One region of the Humiphilus diazotrophicus genome, then DNA from elsewhere that is predicted to be linked to it. Evidence: predicted binding sites of a transcription regulator. Region 1 holds the regulator's gene; the other holds the start of a gene.
What was found. The regulator LexA, encoded in region 1, represses DNA repair genes until DNA is damaged. The targets are predictions, from matches to a motif close to CANTTCGCTTTTTATTCGC.
Positions count from the first base shown of each region.

Region 2: the regulator LexA is predicted to act here: its motif matches at 3,646-3,664, upstream of AC6I7T_RS15690 (DNA polymerase Y family protein).

Region 1 is NZ_AP040870.1:1,581,206-1,590,853, forward strand. Features, by position in the region: gene fliE (flagellar hook-basal body complex protein FliE) at 31-366, opposite strand; gene flgC (flagellar basal body rod protein FlgC) at 380-847, opposite strand; gene flgB (flagellar basal body rod protein FlgB) at 888-1,262, opposite strand; gene AC6I7T_RS07810 (sigma-54-dependent transcriptional regulator) at 1,385-2,650, opposite strand; gene AC6I7T_RS07815 (response regulator transcription factor) at 2,708-3,409, opposite strand; gene lexA (transcriptional repressor LexA) at 3,650-4,312, shown strand; gene trxA (thioredoxin) at 4,573-4,905, opposite strand; gene thrB (homoserine kinase) at 5,263-6,180, opposite strand; gene thrC (threonine synthase) at 6,177-7,541, opposite strand; gene modA (molybdate ABC transporter substrate-binding protein) at 7,602-8,363, shown strand; gene modB (molybdate ABC transporter permease subunit) at 8,411-9,073, shown strand; gene AC6I7T_RS07850 (ATP-binding cassette domain-containing protein) at 9,066-9,648, shown strand, end outside.
Region 2 is NZ_AP040870.1:3,662,218-3,671,865, forward strand. Features, by position in the region: gene AC6I7T_RS15665 (ABC transporter permease) at 1-73, opposite strand, end outside; gene AC6I7T_RS15670 (hypothetical protein) at 260-769, opposite strand; gene AC6I7T_RS15675 (DUF4252 domain-containing protein) at 776-1,357, opposite strand; gene AC6I7T_RS15680 (hypothetical protein) at 1,354-1,725, opposite strand; gene AC6I7T_RS15685 (RNA polymerase sigma factor) at 1,700-2,224, opposite strand; gene AC6I7T_RS15690 (DNA polymerase Y family protein) at 2,331-3,629, opposite strand; gene AC6I7T_RS15695 (hypothetical protein) at 3,814-3,981, shown strand; gene AC6I7T_RS15700 (cupin domain-containing protein) at 4,040-4,390, shown strand; gene AC6I7T_RS15705 (S53 family peptidase) at 4,460-6,052, shown strand; gene adhP (alcohol dehydrogenase AdhP) at 6,521-7,549, shown strand; gene AC6I7T_RS15715 (YeiH family protein) at 7,602-8,522, opposite strand; gene AC6I7T_RS15720 (hypothetical protein) at 8,996-9,220, shown strand; gene AC6I7T_RS15725 (DUF6976 family protein) at 9,228-9,648, shown strand, end outside.

The DNA of each region.
Region 1 (9,648 bases):
CCACTCGAACCTACGCTGAAACTTATGCAGCTAGAACTGCATATTCATCATTTGCTGGTAAGCCGCTACTGCTTTGTTGCGCACAGAGAGTGCCAGCTCAAAAGCGATATCGGCTTTTTGCGTTGCAATCATGGCCTGATGCACATCGACCCCAGTCCCCTGCATCAAACCTTCCACCGTCTCATGAGCTTCTGTCTGTAACTTCTGAACGTTACTAACAGCCTCACGAATCAAATTTGAGAAAGGTACAGCGTTCTCAGAGGAAGAGATATCGCCCGTCGAAATGGCAGGAGAAACGATATTCGAAAGCGTCTGCCCTGCTCCCGCCACCTGAGCCGCGTTTATCGCGCTAGCTGCAATCACCATCACCAATCTCCCTTTACGCCTTCAAGATATCCAGCGAAGTAGTCAACATGCCCTTTGTCGCCTGTACCGCGGAATCGTTGAGCTCATAAGCCCGCGTGGCGCTCATCAAGTCCACCATCTCGGTAAGTGGATTGATATCCGGATATGTGACATATCCGTCCTTATCAGCATCCGGATGATTTGGATCGAAGCGCTTCAACCCAGGAGCCTGATCGCGAATGACTGCTGAAACCTGAACACCACCAGGTACCGCCTGGGCATCACTTAAGCTGCTGCCCATTCCAGCTGCCATCGAAAACTGTGCACCGAAGGTCTGAGGCTGATCGACCGATTGGAAGACGACATGTTGCCGCTGGTAAGGGCCGCCGGTTGTCGTCCGAGTAGTTTCCGCATTCGCCATATTGGCGGCTACAACTTCAGCCCGAACTCTCTCAGCCTTTAGCGCCGAACCACTGACTTCCAATAATCCGAATAGGTTCATCTCTTTCTACCTTTTCTCCGTATTACCAATTGCTTGCAGGTTAGCTGCCGCTGCTTTCTTTAATGGCACTCATCAGATTTTTAAACTGATCTTTTAGCAGCGCCTCTCCAACCTTGAACTCCAACTGGGCTTCCGCCAACGTGAGACCTTCGTGATCCATCGAGACGTTATTACCATCTGGCCGCTCTAGCAGCCCGCCAACTTGTACCACATCAACGGAATGATCATCTCCCGAACCTCCCTGCTTAATTTCGTTCAGAGAGCGCTGCATCTCCGCGTAGAAGTTAATCCCCTTGGCGTGATATCCAGGCGTATCAACGTTAGCCATATTGCTGGCCGACAGCTTCAGCTGCGTGCTGGCTACATCCAGATAACGACCGAGTTCTTCACTTAGCTGCGTTGTTATATGCATCATCAACTCCGCTCAAAAACCTAGAACACTCTGATTGCTGGTTGCTATCTCCTGGAATAAGCACGAGATATGCCCACTTCTACGGTCCTTTCTAAGAATTCCCTAAGCAGAAAGGGCCCGTAAAATCAGAGAGTTACAACATCTCCAAATTCGATTTCAGATGCAGTAATCACAGGGTCTTCCCCAGCTAAAATCGTTGCCCGCTCTAGAACGTGTTCTAGTTCGCGTACATTTCCCGGCCACTTATGCATCATGAGTTTTTCCGAAGCAGTCGGATCCAGCCGCTTTGACGGAGCTTCCTTACCTAGCTGCGCCAGCAGATGATCGACTAACTGAGGCAGATCCTCCGCGTGATCACGAAGTGCAGGAGTCCGAATTAAGAAAACTGCCAGACGATAGTAGAGATCGGGACGGAAGCTTCCCTCCGAGGAACGCTTCGCCAAAGGCTGGTGTGTTGCAGCGATTACGCGAACATCCACCCGCACCGGCTCGTTCTCACCGACTCTCTGCAATTCACCACTCTCGACAAAGCGCAACAACTTCGCCTGCAATCCAAGCGGCATTTCGCCAATTTCATCAAGGAAGAGGGTTCCGCCATTTGCGGCTTCGATTCTTCCGACACGACCTTGCACCGCACCCGTAAAAGCGCCGCGGGTATGACCAAACAGCTCAGCCTCAAGCAACGATTCAGGAATGGCTGCGCAATTCAGCGCAACAAACGGACGATTTGCTCGCGGGCTTAAACGATGCAGAGCACGAGCGACGAGCTCTTTGCCTGAACCAGTCGGACCTTCGACCAGAACCGGAGTTGAGCGAGGAGCCACCAAACGGATACGGCGGCTAACTTCGAGCATCGAAGTACTGGTGCCGATAAATTCAGGCAGACGAAGCTGCGCATTGCTCACCGGCTGAGGTACGGGACGAATAACTGGCATCGCTTTGCAGGAAGACTCTGAGACCAAATTTTCTACCGTGCGTCGCACGACGGCTGGAGCAGAAGGCTTCTCCATCACCGGCGCGCTATTCCAAATTGCCCCATCAGAGTCCTGCCCGCGCCGCAATGCATAAAGCAATTCATTGCGCCTTGGACTGCGAGAATCTCCCTCTATCTCACCATCCACAGTAATCAGGTCCACATCGGGATATCTCTGACGAAATTCATTGACGAATTCCAATACTTCAAGATCCGGCAGCCATGTATCGACAATCATGGCCTCGATGGGTCCCTCTTCCAACTTGGCAAATGCGTCCGCGCCACCTTCGGCCTCTCTGACCTGCCAACGCAAACCAGATAAAGTTTCACGGACCCGTTGCCGAAAAGAACGATCAGAACTGGCGAGAATCGCCGTCTTTGAAGATCGAGCTTGTTGTATTTGAACTGCTGTGGACATAATTCAAGATCTCCTCAAGGCTCAATGTCAGAAATCGAACAAAAATAGCTGATCAGGTTACTCAGCTGAATCAGAAACTCTAGGACTCTTCTCCGGATCGACAATCATGTATCCTTGCCCACGAACTGTACGGATCAAACCACCCGAAGACTCATCATGTAATTTCCGGCGCAAATAGTTGATATAGACGTCGACTACGTTGGTCGCTTGTGCGCCTTCCATCTTCCAAACCTCTTCCAACAGGGCGGTCCGGCTCACACACTGTCCACGCTGTAACATCAGGCGCTCCAACAGGCCGAATTCCTTGTTAGTTAGAGAGATCACTTCTCCGGCACGCTTTACCGTGTGATCGACACGATCAAGCTCAACGTCCGCGCAGCGAAGGATCAAGCGGACTTCTCTACGCCTGCGCAACAAGGCGCGGCAACGGGCTCGGAGTTCCTGAAGAGAAAATGGCTTAATCATGCAATCGTCTGCACCGCGATCGAGACAACGAACGCGTGTATCGACTTCTTGCCGTGCTGTCAGGATCAGCACCGGGAGTTCGGAGTTTGCCGCTCTCAACTCTTGAAGAACCTGCTCGCCGTCCATACGGGGCAGATTAAGATCCAAGATCGTGAGATCGGGAAGGTCCTCAAGAAAAGCATCCAGTGCGGCTTGCCCATCTCCCGCCCAACGAACATGATGCCCTTCCGCTTCCAAACCTCGGCTTAGGAAGTGTCCTAATGCCTTATCGTCCTCTGCAATTAGTAACCTCATGCTTCACTTTCCCCCTGGCTCCCTCAGGGTTAACAAGTCCTTAGACATCTTGCTGCATCACCAAGATCTCCTGTCTGGTTGCCTGACTCAAGGAAAAGAGAATCAAAATCATCCCCCTCATTCCCGTGGTGGAGATCGGGAAGAACCAGATCGGAAATGGGAATTCCCAGGCAACCAACAAGGAATCGTCTTGACCCCTGTTCGAAGGAACAAGGGAACAAAGTAAGGAAACAGGCGTTTTTGCAACTATTTGAGAACAAAAAGCTATTCGATTCGCTTTTTGTTCTCTATAATTCGCACATGGCCGTCACGCGTAGGCAAAAAGAAGTCCTGGATTTCATCGGAAATTTCGTCGAGCGCAATGGGTACTCACCATCGTTCGAGGAAATTGCCCGCGGTATGAATCTGAAGTCTTTAGCCACTGTGCATAAGCACATTACAAATTTGCAAAACAAGGGCTTGCTAGAACGGGCTCATAATCGCAGTCGCTCGATCGATTTGCTCCCACAGAGGCCGAAAGGGCGCGGAACAGAGCGCCTGCCGCTGATGGGCAGAATTGCTGCAGGGCGGCCTGTTGAATCCGCAGAAACAAATGAAAGCATCTCTCTTAACGATATCTTAGGAAACCGCGAGGTCTTCGCTCTCCAGGTACGTGGAGACTCAATGCGCGATGAACATATCGTGGATGGGGATTACGTGCTGGTAGAACACGTTAGAACCGCGCGCCAGGGGGAAATCATAGTAGCACTTGTCCGCGGAGCAGAGACGACCCTCAAACGCTATTATCTGGAGGGGTCTGTCGTACGCTTACAACCTTCCAATATCGAAATGGAGCCTATCTATGTTCCGGCTGCGCAGGTAAGCATCCAAGGCCGCGTGCTAGGCGTACTGAGAAAGTATTAAGACTACGGTTGTAACCGAATCGAAAGGGCACGGCTTCGGCCGTGCCTTTCTCTATTACAACTGGAGAGTTAAAGCAATTTAAGTCTTTTGAATGGTCCAACAGAAAACCGATATTTATATGGTCATTTCCTAGCGGAATAGACATATAAATATCAGTTCTTGTCCAAAGCTTTTATGCTTCAACTTCCAGCTGAACAAAAGCTCTTAATGAAAAGCCCGGTCAAATGGCCGGGCTTTTCATTGAAATCATTGCATCGCAGCTACTCAATCAGCTTATTGATGCTGCGTTCGATATTCTCACGCGGAACATATCCGACGATCTGGTCAGCTACCTTACCGTTCTTGAAGAACAGAAGTGCTGGAATTCCACGGATTCCGTAACGCATTGGGGTTGATCCATTACGGTCTACATCCATTTTCGCTACTTTCAGCTTTCCTGCATACGAGGAAGCTACCTCATCAACGATAGGAGCCAGGGCTTTACAAGGTCCGCACCAACCAGCCCAAAAATCCACCAGGACAGGCTGCTCCGATTGCAGCACCTCCTGCTCAAATGTTGCATCATTCACTTCAAAGACTGCCTGTCCAGCCATCTATTCCTCCAATTCCAGAGTTCCAGCTTAGTCTACCGGATCTCCAGCATTCCTTTAGCATGGGATGCCAGAAAAGACATTTCGTCGCAAAACGGTATCCGCCGGCAAATGGAAAGGATTAACAAATCCTTTGACTCAAATATTAAAGCGCCCGGACTCGAATCGAGTCACGGGCGCTAGAGCAGCCCTCCCCCAGAACTGCCCACATTGCGAAAATAGGGGGAAGAAGGAGAAAAGTAAATCGAACTTAGGTAACACATTTTAGGTAGCGAGAGTGTAAGTTACTGGTTTGGGCAGCAATAGAGCACATCTCGCTTAACTCTTTAATAAACAAGAAATTGCGGCAAGAATCCGCCGTCAGTAGGCGGCTATTCTCTGATGTCTGGCACCATTTCCCGTAAAAGTACTCAGAATAAATTGCACACACATACTCCCGTGTACCGCCTGTTGAACCGCAGCTTGCGCTTCAGGAAGATGTTCTTCCGATTCCACTACGAGTAAAACAGCAGGTCCCGCACCACTCAAGGCAACCCCGAGGATACCTTTCGTACCAGATAATGGCAGCAAGATCGGCAGCAGCGGACAGATCTCCGCCCGGTACGGCTGGTGAATATGGTCGCGCATGGCCACACGAAGCAGACCGCCTTCTCCCGTGCTCCAGGCCAAGCCCAGCAGAGATGCAGACTGCAGATTGGCAACAACATCCTTCCTGCTATATTGCTGAGGTAAAACCGAACGCGCCTTAACAGTTGGTAAAGGAGAGTCGGGCAGAACCAGCATTGCTCGCCAAGCACTGGGAGACTGCACGCGAAGAGTACGAATCGAACCGTCCTCGTCCGCAGCAGCAATCGTCAATCCACCAAGCCAACAAGCAGCAACGTTATCCGGATGGCCCTCAATCTGGCATGCTTCATCGAGGATTCGATCGTCATCCCAACCCAATTCCCCAAAGTGAGACGCAAAGGAAACCGCCGCCAATAAAACAGCAGCCGAAGAGCCACACCCCATTCCGAGAGGAATCTCATTCCGCATGGTAATGGCGAGTGGAATTAGGGGTTTGCCGTACTTGCCAAGAACCTGTTGGTACGTTTTGATCAGCAGATTATCTTCGACTACCGCACAGATATCGGCATTCCGACCCGTTGCCGTAATGGAGAAGGCAGAGGCCGGAACGGCCTCCACCTCAAGAAATTGCGCGATAGCAACCGCCGCGGTATCAAAGCATGGCCCTAGATTGGCGGACGTAGCCGGCAATCGCAGCGATAAGCGCTTCATGGCCGTCCCCATTGATCAAGGGCCTTGAGAACTGCATCGGCGGAGGCATCCAGTTGAACCGGCGCATGCTGCATTTTCTGGATTTCCGCTTCATGGCCGGTTTTCTCTTCAGGTCTCAACAATTCACCACGGAAGAAGTCGATGGTGAAGTTGGCGTCCTTCAGGGTATGTCCAGTAAGGAGCAGAACCACTGTCTCTGAAGGAGCTACCTTGCCCTGCGCAACCAACTTTTTCAAGCCGGCAAGCGTAACAGCAGAGGCAGGCTCACAACCAATGCCCTCACGGCCGATTTCAGCCTTGGCAATGGCAATCTCAGCCTCATTAACCTGCTCACAACATCCGCCTGTCTCCAGGATGATCCGTGCTGCCTTTCTCCAAGAGGCGGGATTACCAATGCGAATAGCGGTTGCGCGTGTCTCCGCCTTTACCGGGGTGATACTTTGGCCACCGTTATTGGTCATGCTGAGATAGAGAGGATTCGCGCCTTCGGCCTGTATGACCGAAATACGAGGTAGCCTGTCGATCAGCCCTAGACGCAGCATCTCCTTGAAGCCCTTTCCCAGAGCTGAGCTGTTGGCCAGATTGCCTCCCGGTACGATGACGTGATCCGGAACCTGCCAGTCCAAAGCTTCGACCATTTCCAGCGCCGGAGTTTTCTGACCTTCGAGGCGATAGGGATTGACGGAGTTCAGCAAATAGATCGGGGCCTTTTGAATGACTTCGGCAAGAACCTTCACGCAGCCATCGAAATCGGTCTTTACCTGGCAGGTCAGGGCTCCGTAATCCAACGATTGAGCGAGCTTACCCCACGCGATCTTTCCTTCCGGAATCAGGACAAGGCTCTTCATTCCAGCTACAGCGGCATAAGCGGCCATCGCAGCAGAGGTATTTCCGGTCGAGGCACAGGCTACCCAATCATAGCCTCTCTCTTTCGCGACGGAAAGAGCCGCGGTCATCCCTGTGTCCTTAAAAGAACCGGTAGGATTCATTCCCTGATGCTTAGCTAAAAGTCGATGCAATCCGAGGCTCTTAGCACAGCGCGGTAAGGAATACAGAGGAGTATTTCCCTCACGCAATGTCACCGCATTCGAAGGCTGGTCCAAAATAGGCAGCAATTCGCGGAAACGCCAGACACCACTCTGATCCAGGGGCTCAGAGGAGTGCCGTCTTTCGCGCCATAGCCATTTCAGCGCCGAAGGATTGGGCTTCCATTCGCCGGGCTCGCCATGGTGACTCCACTGTGGGTACTGCACTTCAAAAAGTTCGCCACAGTTCTCGCACCGGAAGTTTTTGGGTGCCTGCTCGCCGTTGAGCACGCGACCGCAGCCGATGCAGTGCAACTGATGAAGACTTTCTCTCATGGATAGGTTTAGCCTAGCAGTTTCCGGGTACAAATGTGCTCGTAAAAAAGGAGATCGTGCATGCGGCGTGTTTTCTCACTGATTCTTCTTGCCATCACCACAGCCAGTGCACTACTTGCACAGCAAGCCCCATTGCGGCTGGCAGCAGCGGCAGATTTACAGCCGGTACTTCCAGGTATCCTTACCGCATTCCGGCAACAGTACGGAAGAGAGGTCGTGGCCTCCTACCAATCCTCCGCGACCTTGACGGCACAAATCGAGAATGGAGCGCCATTCGATCTCTTTCTCTCGGCTGACATGTCATTCCCGCAAAGACTGGTTAGCGAAGGACTGACAGACGGAGCAGCACCCGTCCTCTACGCTCGGGGCACTCTCGTTCTGTGGGCCCGAAAAAATTCTCGTTTCTCCGTACCATCACTCGACACCCTAAAAGATCCACAGCTGAAAACTCTGGCCATTGCAAATCCGGCGCATGCCCCCTACGGACGAGCAGCACTGGCCTTGCTTACGAGACTCGGCTTGGCAGACACGCTTCGCCCCAAAATGGTTACGGCAGAGAATATCTCCCAAACTGCACAATTCGTTGATTCCGGGAATGCAGATATAGGACTCATTTCGTTGACCTCGGCCCTTACTCCGCGTTTGCGCGAAAACGGAAACTATTTTTCCATTCCCCGGAATCTCTATCCCCCTATTGAACAAGGGGCAGTGATATTGAAACGAAGCACTGATCAGCGCGCCGCCCGCCAATTTCTGAGTTATCTCCTGAGTGGGGTAGTCCAGGAGCACTTCTCGGCGGGAGGATTAACGCCTGCAAAGTAATGTATTCGTGACATTGGAATGTTTACGTGGCAATCTAGAGCAAAAGTATGGACAGCACAGCCCTCATACTGACGCTAAAGCTCGCCACGATTACGTCGGCGATACTCCTCGCAATCACCATCCCGGTTGCTGCTTGGATTGCTCTCAGCAAGAGTCGCTTGCGCTCCATTGTTGAGTCGCTCGTAAACCTGCCACTTCTGCTCCCTCCAACGGTTCTGGGCTTTTATTTACTGGTGTTACTAGGACCTCGAACAGCTTTTGGGCGGATGTGGATAGGCATTCTAGGACACCCGTTAGCCTTCTCGTTTGCCGGACTGGTGTTCGGCTCTGTGCTTTACAGTCTTCCCTTCGCAATCCAGCCGCTGGTATCGGGTTTTCTCGCCATCGATCCCGAGATCCTGAATGCGGCCCGCCTCCTGGGAAGTGGAAATATAACTATTCTGAGAAAGATTCTTTTGCCTCTTTCCGGCCCTTCCTTGCTTGCAGCTACGGTTCTGTCCTTTGCACACACAGTAGGCGAATTCGGAGTCGTTCTGATGATCGGTGGAGATATCCCAGGTGCCACAAGGACGCTCTCAATCTCCATCTTCGATCAGGTGCAGGAGGCCCGCTATGCAGAGGCCAACCAAACAGCAGCTCTGTTACTAGGAATATCCTTTATCGCTCTCCTCCTGGTTTACGGAAGAAGGCAATGGTCGCGTCATGCTTGAAGTCCAGGTGAAATACCGTCGCGAAAGTTTCCAGTTGGATATGGCCTTTCAGCTGGATTCCCCTTGGACTGTCATCTTTGGGCCCTCCGGAAGCGGAAAAACAACTTTACTAAGAATTCTTGCAGGGCTACTCGAGTTGGATTCCGGCTATATTCGCCTAAACGGTCATCTCCTCGCCGACGCTGCTACAGGAGTGCACATTCGAGCTGGGCACAGAAATATCGGCTTGGTCACGCAACAGCCAGCACTCTTCCCGCACATGAGCGTTCAAGAGAATGTGGCCTTCGGACTGAGAGCTCTAGACCGAGGAGAGAGAGAAGCACAAGTGGCACTGATGCTGGAATTAGTCGAAGCGGGAAATCTTGCCCAGAGGTCGGTCAAACAACTTTCGGGTGGCGAGGCGCAACGCGTGGCCCTCGCTCGGGCTCTCGCACCAAAACCACATTTGGTGTTATTGGATGAGCCCTTTTCGGCACTCGATGGAAAACTCCGGCAGACGATTATCTCTAACCTGACTGCATGGCTGATGGAACACAGCATTCCGGCTATTTCTGTAACTCATGCAATTGCAGAAG
Region 2 (9,648 bases), 2.1 Mb from region 1:
CGGTAAACGCAAACCCGGAAGATTTGTGTAAGGTGCGAACGCTGAAGCGCAGGTCCTGAAGGAAGGTCAACATCGTGGCCTCTCGATCTATGAATCCAAATCTACACGCTGCAACCGGTATGCCAATCGAACAACGAAGAAAAGCACCTGAAAACAAAGAAGAATATAGAGGTAATTCGAGTGAAAAGCTTATGGAGCTGTTCGCTTCCGGACGTTACCGTCCAGCTGCGAACAGCCTGTAAGCCTTAAGTAAGAGAACTTAATCGCCCTCAGAAGTGTTTTCGGCATGAGCAGTTTTTTGGTGCTTCTGGAATGGCGAATGTATCCAGCTGGACATTTGTTTGGGACTGATTTCCATACGAACAACATCCAGTTCGCCATGGTCGTAATCCGCTACCAGCATTCGCATCGAGTTTCCTTTCGGCCTTACATAAACCAGCGATTGCTCCGAATGCTCCAGATCTCGATCCTTCACGAATAGGACCCACTCATCACCTAAAGTTCGATCGATCACGTCCTGTAGATCATTGATCTCGATATTACTGCGCGCCACATTTTCGAACTCGGCAATGCGCATCCCCTTGCACCCACCGAAGGAACTTACTCTCACCATGAGATTGATGAAGCCCATCATGGGGACGTGTGTAGCGTGCAGGTGATATCTTGCTTCGATATTGCGCACGACGCCTTTAAAATCTCGATCTTCTGCCTGACAGCCAAGCGTAGAAAACAGAAGTAAACCCGCACACAAGCTATTCAGCGCTTTCATAGTCTGCTATTTCGCTCCATGAGCAAATTTCTTGGCGACGGCCTTTACGCTGCCCTTGGGAATACCAAAATTACCGCTCAAGTGGCTTAAATCTTCCGGACGAATTGCCCCAAGAATATACACAAAAGACAACTCGTGAGATTCCGCGCTGACAATTGCCAGTCCATGCATTTCACCGTTGATCATCTTGGCGTAAACATCGGTATTTTCTCCGTCGGTAAGAGAATGCTCGTGGACAATCCCTGACCACTCGGGAGTCTCGAACTGCTTGCGTATCGTATCCAGATCCTCAGGAGTATAGTGGGTACCTTTTTTAAATTCGTACGAACGCACATAAACATAGTCGAGTTTCTGAATCAGCTGCTGTGCCTGTGCTTCATCGGCATCTTTGCTATTCATAAACCTGCCGGCAAAGGCCAGCATTTTTTTGTCAAGCGTAACTTCCGTCGCTTCGGAAGCTTTACTTGCCAAGAGCTTTTCGAGTGCCGGTGGAAATGGTGGTTTGCTACTCTGCGCCAATGCAGGTGCAGCGGCCAGTAGCAACACAGTTACGATTCCGCCCAATATTCGTTCCAGTAGTTGTTTCATTTTTCTTCCTCTTGCACTTCATGGCCGGAGTTAATGCGGCTTTGCACGGTCTGCAAAGTAGCTCCAGTGATACGAAGAGCAAGCATCACCTGCTCCTTTGCACGCTCTCCCTCCAACCGCTGTCGATGCTCGTGCTCTGCATAGATCCCAAGACCGATGGCAGCAACCAGTGTTGCGGCAACCGCACGAAGCATCATGGGACGCCGAATCCAGACAAGTTTCTTTTGTGTACCCGCTGTTTTCTCGGCCCTTGCCATGATGCGTGCCTTGAGCTCGGCGGGCGCCGGTACACGAGCTAGCCCCGCACGCAGATCCTGCTCGAGCTCTTCCTCTGGCACGTCGTTATTCCACCGCAAGACCACGGACATACTCCTTCAAATTCGTCTTTGCCTTCTCGCGCAGCAGTTTTAGACCGCGTTGCAAATTGCTTTTCACTGTCGCCAGAGGAGCGGGTAATAGAGCCGCAATTTCTTCTGGCGACATATCCTCTTGATACCGCAACACAATGGCCGTTCTCTGCGCTTCAGGCAACGTAGTAACAAGCTGCTCGACGCGGATACCCAACGGGGAATCTCGCGTTGGCTCTGTAGCACCTACATCTTCCTTTAGCTCTTCGGAGGCAAATCTGTACTTGGCGAACCCTCGTCTCTGAGTGTCCGCTGCACGATGCACAGTTACTTGACGCAGCCAGAAAAGGACGTGCTCCGGCGACTCCATCCGGCCTAGGTTTCGGTATAGCTCAAGAAAAACATCTTGCGACACTTCTTCAGCCATCCCCGAATCGCCAAGCAGACGAAGCGCCAGGCTATAGACCATCGACTGGTACTGATCAATGAGCTCTTCGAATTTCGGCTGCCAATCGTTCAAGGTTAGCCTGCGATCATCCTCTATCAGGACATTCCCCTCAGAAATGCCTTCTATCTCTCTATCCGCAAATTAGGACCAGGTTGGGATGCAAAATCTTAAATAGAGCCTAAAAAAGATCGGGGATGTTGGTAAACGCTATGCGCGTAGGAGCCGCGGCCTTTGCCAAAAGGGTGCTGGCCGAAGTTATCGTGTCACTTCCATATTTGTGATTTAACGAGTCCATCGTCAGGGACAATCTTGTGTTGCGTTCCTGGTCGTCCAATCCCGCAAAGAGACTCAGAGTGTGCAGGTGGTCCGGAACCAGATTTCCGAACTGCACCCCGACAAAGAATGGTTTCTGGGCATGCTCGTTCTGTGGACGATTTGCCCAAAGCTTCTGTAGAGCTTCAACAAGCGTGCGATTATCCTGACATTCAATCAGAGATAAGCCTTGAGACCACACCGTCTGGGGAATCCCGGAGTTGTGCTCAGACCCGGCATACTGACGCGAAACCGCAAAACGAAGCGTGAGAGAAAGGTGGCTGGTCCATAGCCGGGCCATCCTCAGGCGCATAGCTGCTTTGTGCAGCAGCTTGTTGGCAACAGCCCATGCTCCTTCCGGATTTCGCAACTCAGGAGGAAGCACATGGGAATTGCCGATGGATTTATTGTGCTCCAGTTCTGGATCATGAAAGTCTTCTCCCTGCAACCAGTGCCAAAGCTTCTCTCCGGTAATACCGCCCCAGACATGATTCATCCCCTGTTTATCCAGGGAAAGGAGCTGATCCATGGTGTGAATGCCGCAATCGCGAAGACGCTTTTCCATTCGCGCGCCAATTCCTGGCAAATCACGCGGAACCAAGCTTCTTAATGCTGCTTCACGAATATCCGGCGTTAGAGCTACCAGTCCGTCAGGCTTCTCCATATCCGAAGCTATTTTTGCCAGATAGCGATTCGAGGCAAGGCCAACGGAACAGCGCAGTGTTTCTCCTGCTCTCTCCCGGATAGCAAGCTTTACCCGCCTTCCCATCTCCAGTGCGGCGAGCAAAGGCCGTTCCCGCCCTAGTAATCGGCAAGCCATCTCGTCGATCGACATCACGGCTGCAACGGGCAGGCAGGTTTCCACGGCCTCTACGATTCGGTTGTGATAATCAACATAGAGCTCATGGCGAGCCTCGAGGAACTGGATGCCAGGGCACATCCGGCGAGCCTCTCCAACTTGAGTTCCAGTCTTTACACCGAATGCCTTTGCTTCATAGCTGGCAGCGATGCAGCAGGTGGTATCCGCCACCACAGGTACTACTGCGATAGGCTTGCCACGGAGTTCCGGATGCAACTCCTGCTCAACCGAAGCAAAGTAGGAGTTGAGATCCAAATAAAGCCAGCCTAGCCGAGGCTGAGACGGCGAATTGTGTTTCTCCTGCATCGAACCAACCAGTCACATTTTCGCCTTTTCTTTGCGTTTAAACAATGCCTTTTATGGGAACGTTTGGCACAAAATGCATGAAGGCCTGACCAGGATTCTTTTTTTCTTCCACAAGAAGGAAACCTTGAGATACATTTAGGTTTCTACTAAGTAGCAAGGTAATCCGCCCACGGAGGAGTCTGCCATGTGGTTCTTGAATATGCACAGAATTGCTGAATGGCTCTTTACCAGCGGCACAGGATTAGCCCTTCTGATCACGGCTGGAATCGGCGTCTTCCTCAGCTGCTGTTTGAGCTGTGTTTGCGAACCTCGAAAAGAACACGACGAGATCTTTCACCATAAAGTGGTGTAAGCAATTAAGCTCTAGATAATTTTGAGTTTACTTATCGATTTCTGACGGGTTTCCATCATTGATCAGAGCTACCAGCAAAGACAATGCCAAGCATTATCTCTGGGGAGAAAAGTGCGACGGCTGGCATCTTCTGAATTCCGAAAACTTAAGCGTTATTGAAGAACGGATGCCGCCCGGATCTGCAGAGCAACGGCATTTTCACCTGAAAGCGCAGCAGGTCTTCTATGTTCTTTCCGGAGAGCTTACGCTGGAGGCGAATGGAGATCTTGTGCTTCTCCAGGCAGGGCAAAGCCTGCATATCCCTCCTTCCGTACCGCACCAGGCTACTAATCGATCTTCAACAGATACTTGCTTTCTGGTGGTATCGCAGCCACCGAGTCATGGCGACCGTCAACCGGCACCGGTCTAGACGGAAGCTACCTTTTCCGCTCGTAAATGCATCCTGTTAAAGAATTTCTGTGTTGAGAAGGCAATTCAAATGTCCAAGAATCCAGATCGCGTCCATATCCATTCGTCACGAGCCGTTCCCCAGGAAGCCACCGCTATCGGGAGAACGGACCCTCAAGAGCAATTGAGTGTTTCCCTCATCGTCAAACGGCGAAAGCCTCTGAACCTGGAAGAGCTCGGAGGCAGAGCGCTTACGGAGCAAGAGTTCACGGAACAATATGCAGCCGACCCGGCGAGTTTCCAGAGGATCCGTGTTTTTGCGAAGAACCATGGATTAACAGTCGACGAGAATGCCTCCAGCCTCGCACGCAGAACCATCGCCTTGCACGGAACAGTGGAGGCAATGGAACAGGCTTTCGGAATAGAGCTACACGACTACGAATTTAAAAAGGGACACACAGTCCACGTCCCCCACGGAGACGTAAGCCTCGCCAAGGAACACGCAGGGCTGGCCGATATAGTTGAGACCGTCCTGGGACTGGATGCACGACCGCAGGCAAAGCCTCATGTCCGTTTTTTTAAGCATCCGGAGGCAGCGCTTCCTGTTACAGGAAATGCCTCCACCCAGCCTTTTACTCCGCCCCAAGTTGCTTCCCTGTATAGCTTTCCTTCCGGCGTAGATGGAAGCGGTCAGTCTATTGCACTGCTTGAGCTAGGCGGCGGATACAACGATAGTGATTTGGCGACATACTTTCAGCAATTGGGAGTCAAACCACCCAAGATCACAGCTGTTTCCGTCGATGGAGGAACGAACTCTCCAGGCAATTCGAATGGCGCGGATGACGAAGTTGCCCTGGATATTGAGGTAGCTGGTGCAATTGCTCCGGGAACTCATATCGTCGTTTATTTCGCACCCAACACGGACCAAGGTTTTCTCGATGCACTAACAACAGCTATTCACGATCAGACCAACAAGCCAAACATTATCTCAATCAGCTGGGGCGGACCGGAGGCCAACTGGGCAACTCAAACAATGCAATCTTTCGACGAAGCCTGTCAGTCTGCTGCGGCACTCGGCATCACCATTCTTGTTGCAGCCGGCGATAACGGTTCGAGTGACGGCATTGCGGATGGAAACGACCACGTAGACTTTCCGGCTTCCAGTCCTCATGTAATAGCTTGCGGTGGTACCAAACTTACGGCGCAAGGAAATACCCGTCAAAGCGAAGTAGTTTGGAATGATCAGGCATTAGGTGGGGGAGCCACCGGAGGAGGAGTAAGCAGCGTATTTGCAGCTCCCTCCTGGCAGGAGAAGGTATCGCTGCCTGCGCCAACCTCTAACCAGGGTGGACGAGGTGTTCCGGATGTTGCAGGGAATGCCTCTCCGACTACCGGCTATAAAATTCTTGTTGATGGACAACAGCAAATCATGGGAGGAACCAGCGCGGTTGCTCCGCTCTGGGCAGCTCTGGTCGCTCTTATCAATCAGAAGTTGGGAAAGAATCTTGGCTGGCTGAATCCCACTCTCTATCAGCATTCGAATGCTTTTCTGGATATCACAGAGGGTAACAATGGAGACTACACCGCAGCCTCCGGCTGGGATGCTTGCACAGGATTGGGAGTAGCCGATGGAGCCAAGCTCCTGCAAGCACTCAGCGGAAGCTCAAGCCAGGTGGCAGCGTAACAGATACAGGCACTAAACGCATTTAGGAAACCGCGGAACCAGCAGGCAAAAGTCCTGCTGGTTTTTTTCTTTTCGTCAGCAGCTAGTCTAAAAGCTAAGACTCACAGGATCCAACCGCTTTAACTCGAAGTAATCGTTATCTCGCTCTTTGACTCTACGATCTTCTATCTCTTGTATTTCCGCCATTTCCTAAAATAGATCGGCAATATGAATATTTTTGTCGGTGCTTGTTCATTCTGCCATTTGTTGTGGCGTAGAATCCCTCTACTTTCACCAGCGCATAACTCTGGGAAGGATGACGATATAAGTTTCTAACTCGAAGACATTTGTCTTCGGGAAGGTATTTACGTCCAAGCTCACCTGGATAACTTCACGCGTTGCCTCCCTCCTCAATGGGGAGCAGGCAGCGAAGCAGTTGCACGCCCAGGACAGCCCCATTCAAAAGTTGCTGACTAAAGGAGCCAAATAATGGCCAAGAAAATGATGAAAGCTGCCGTTGTGAAAGAGTTCGGCAAGCCTCTCGTAATTGACGAAATGCCTATCCCGGAACCGGGAGAGGGACAGATTCAGGTCAAGATTGAAGCGTGTGGCGTATGTCATACCGACTTACATGCCGCCGAGGGGGATTGGCCGATCAAGCCCAATCCTCCGTTTATTCCGGGACATGAGGGAGTCGGCTATGTCTCGGGAGTCGGTCGCGGAGTAAAAGATGTAAAAGAGGGTGATAAGGTGGGGGTTCCCTGGTTGCACACCGCTTGCGGGAAATGCGACTACTGCACTTCCGGCTGGGAAACGCTCTGCGAACATCAGAAAAATACCGGCTATTCTGTAAATGGAGGATTTGCAGAATATGCACTTGCGGATCCTGACTTTGTAGGACATGTTCCGGATGGCGCTGACTTTGTAGAAATCGCGCCTGTTCTGTGCGCCGGAGTCACCGTCTATAAAGGGCTCAAGATGACCGACGCAAAACCTGGACAGTGGGTCGTAATCTCAGGCATCGGTGGTTTAGGCCACTTAGCTGTTCAGTATGCGAAGAATATGGGATTCCATGTGGCAGCGGTAGATGTTGACGATAAAAAGCTGGAATTGGCAAAACGTCTTGGCGCCTCGATTACGGTGAATGCAAGGAACACGGATCCTGCGGCATTCCTCAAGAGAGAAATAGGCGGAGCGCACGGTGTTCTAGTAACAGCTGTCTCCCCCAAGGCCTTTGAACAGGCTCTGGGAATGGTCCGCCGCAGAGGAACCGTAGCTCTCAATGGGCTTCCTCCGGGAACATTTCCACTCAATATTTTCGATATGGTTCTGAATGCAATTACTGTACGGGGATCTATTGTGGGCACACGTAGCGACCTGCGTGATGCACTGCAATTAGCGGGCGGCGGCAGAGTCAAAGCAACTGTTGAAGCTAGCAAGCTGGAATGCATCAATGAAATCTTTCATCGGATGCATCAAGGACAGATCGAAGGCAGAATCGTTCTCGACCTGCGGTAAATATAAGAATAAACGGAGTCCCATAGCTGGGGCTCCGTTTGTCTTAGAGGCTTTACATATGTATCCACCCGACGCGGATTGCCGCCAAAGTAGCTGAGGCTACGACGATCCATAGCAGTAATCCCTGCACCAGAGGCCTCGGACCAACTTCCCTCAAAGTCTGGCGGGAGATCCCTGTTCCGATAAGGAATAAGGTCACAGCCAAGCCCGTGCGGCCTAAGTCACTCAATCGCGCGAAGACAGCATGCGCGACCGGTAAATAGCTATTTACGACAGCCGCCAGACAGAAATACAGGATGAACCATGGCCATTGCACTTTTGTCTTTGAACCATTTCTCGCAGCAGTACCGATAGCTAAAGGAACAATCCACAAAGCACGCGCAAGCTTCACGGTAACGGCTATTCCTAAGGCGATAGAGCCATACTTTGCAGCCGCACCGACAACCGAACTCGTGTCGTGAATTGCCAATGCAGACCATAAACCGAATTGTTGCTGGCTAAGTCCCAGAAAGGCCCCGATTACAGGAAAGATGAATAGGGCAATTGAGTTCAAAACAAAGACCGTTCCCATGGAAACAGCCATTTCTTCGTCGTCGGCTTTCACCACCGGACCAAGAGCAGCAATGGCGCTTCCGCCACATATAGCTGTTCCAGCAGCGATCAGATAGGCCTGAGTTTTGCCTACGCCCAGGACCCTACCCAGCAGGATGCCCAACGAAAGGGCAAAGGTAATTCCTATCGCGGTGTAAAGAAAGCCGGATCGCCCTGCCTTCAACACTTGGCTGAGATTCATACCAAACCCTAGCAACACCACGGAAAGCTGCAGAAGAAATTTGGAAAGCCGTTTGGAATCCAAATGATACGGATGCGCTATGGTCAACCCATAAATAAGGCCTACACCCAGCGCCAGAGGCGGCGATAGAAGTCCACTAGCAGCCAGGATAATGCCCAAGAAAAAGAGGTTCTTGCTCATAACTGTATTGAGCGTGTCACACATAGCGCTTACAGTCCAAGTGTGTTTCCTTATGGCTGATTGATTTTTTGAATAGTCTCTTGAGCACTCCGAGGTCTTGTTTGGTGGTTTCGGCTGATGTCTGCAGAGGGCTTTTCAGATAAATCGATTCGATGTTATAGAAATTTTTCTCTGACCTAAGGAGAGACTATTACGTTATTCACTGTGTAGTTTGCAGGGATCTTTCCGTGTGTTCCAAACCTTTAGGAGCTCTTTATTTTCTTTTATTTAAGCCTCTGCCAGATAGGTAACTATTTCGGCAACTATATCTCTCACGAGCTTCAACAGTGCCGAGTATCGTACATTCCCGTCTTGGTAAGGTGAATATATTTTCCTTTACAGCTACTCATAATTTCTTCAAGTGCATCGATTTTTTGAGTAGAGTTTATCGAGCCCCCGCGAATCGATAAGAAATGGATGTCGAGAGAATAGTCATGATTCCTCCGGTAGAAAATCCCGTATGGAAAAAGCTGGTCAAAGGGGAACGACCTATCACCTCTTCCAAGCTAGCTATCAACCTAATGGCACAGAACACCAAGCTTAAGTATCAGGAAGATCCGTCTCCTGAGAACATAACTCGCTTGGCACAACACATGTATCAGTTCTTCAAACAATACGAAACCGTATTTGCTGCAGAATTTAAAAATATCCTTGGTTAGAGGTCCTATGCTTCATAGTGTTCAAGAAGTTCAGCAGATGATCCTTGAGGGTCAGAGCCTTATTTTGGCGGGAAGCGAAGAGGCCCTCTCAAAGTTGCCTAAAGGGAATTGGATAGGTGGAAGCATTCCATACTTCATGGATTTGCAGGGCGGAGTATGCGATGAGAAGCGTGTCTTTGTTACTAAACTTCCGGCAGCCACTACCGGAACTAAAATCTCCGACTACGCAGCGGACAACCTCTCGCAGATGTACAAAGACGCCCCGGCAAACGGATTTTCGTTCTTATTACTCCCTTACGGAGTTCCTGTACATCAAGCTTTTGCAGAAAAGGCACCGAGTTTCGAAGGTTTTCTTTTCAAACCTGTCGTAGGGTGGGTAGCTGGTGTTGCACTAACCCGGATAGGGGAACAGAAGCCCTGTGTCTTCG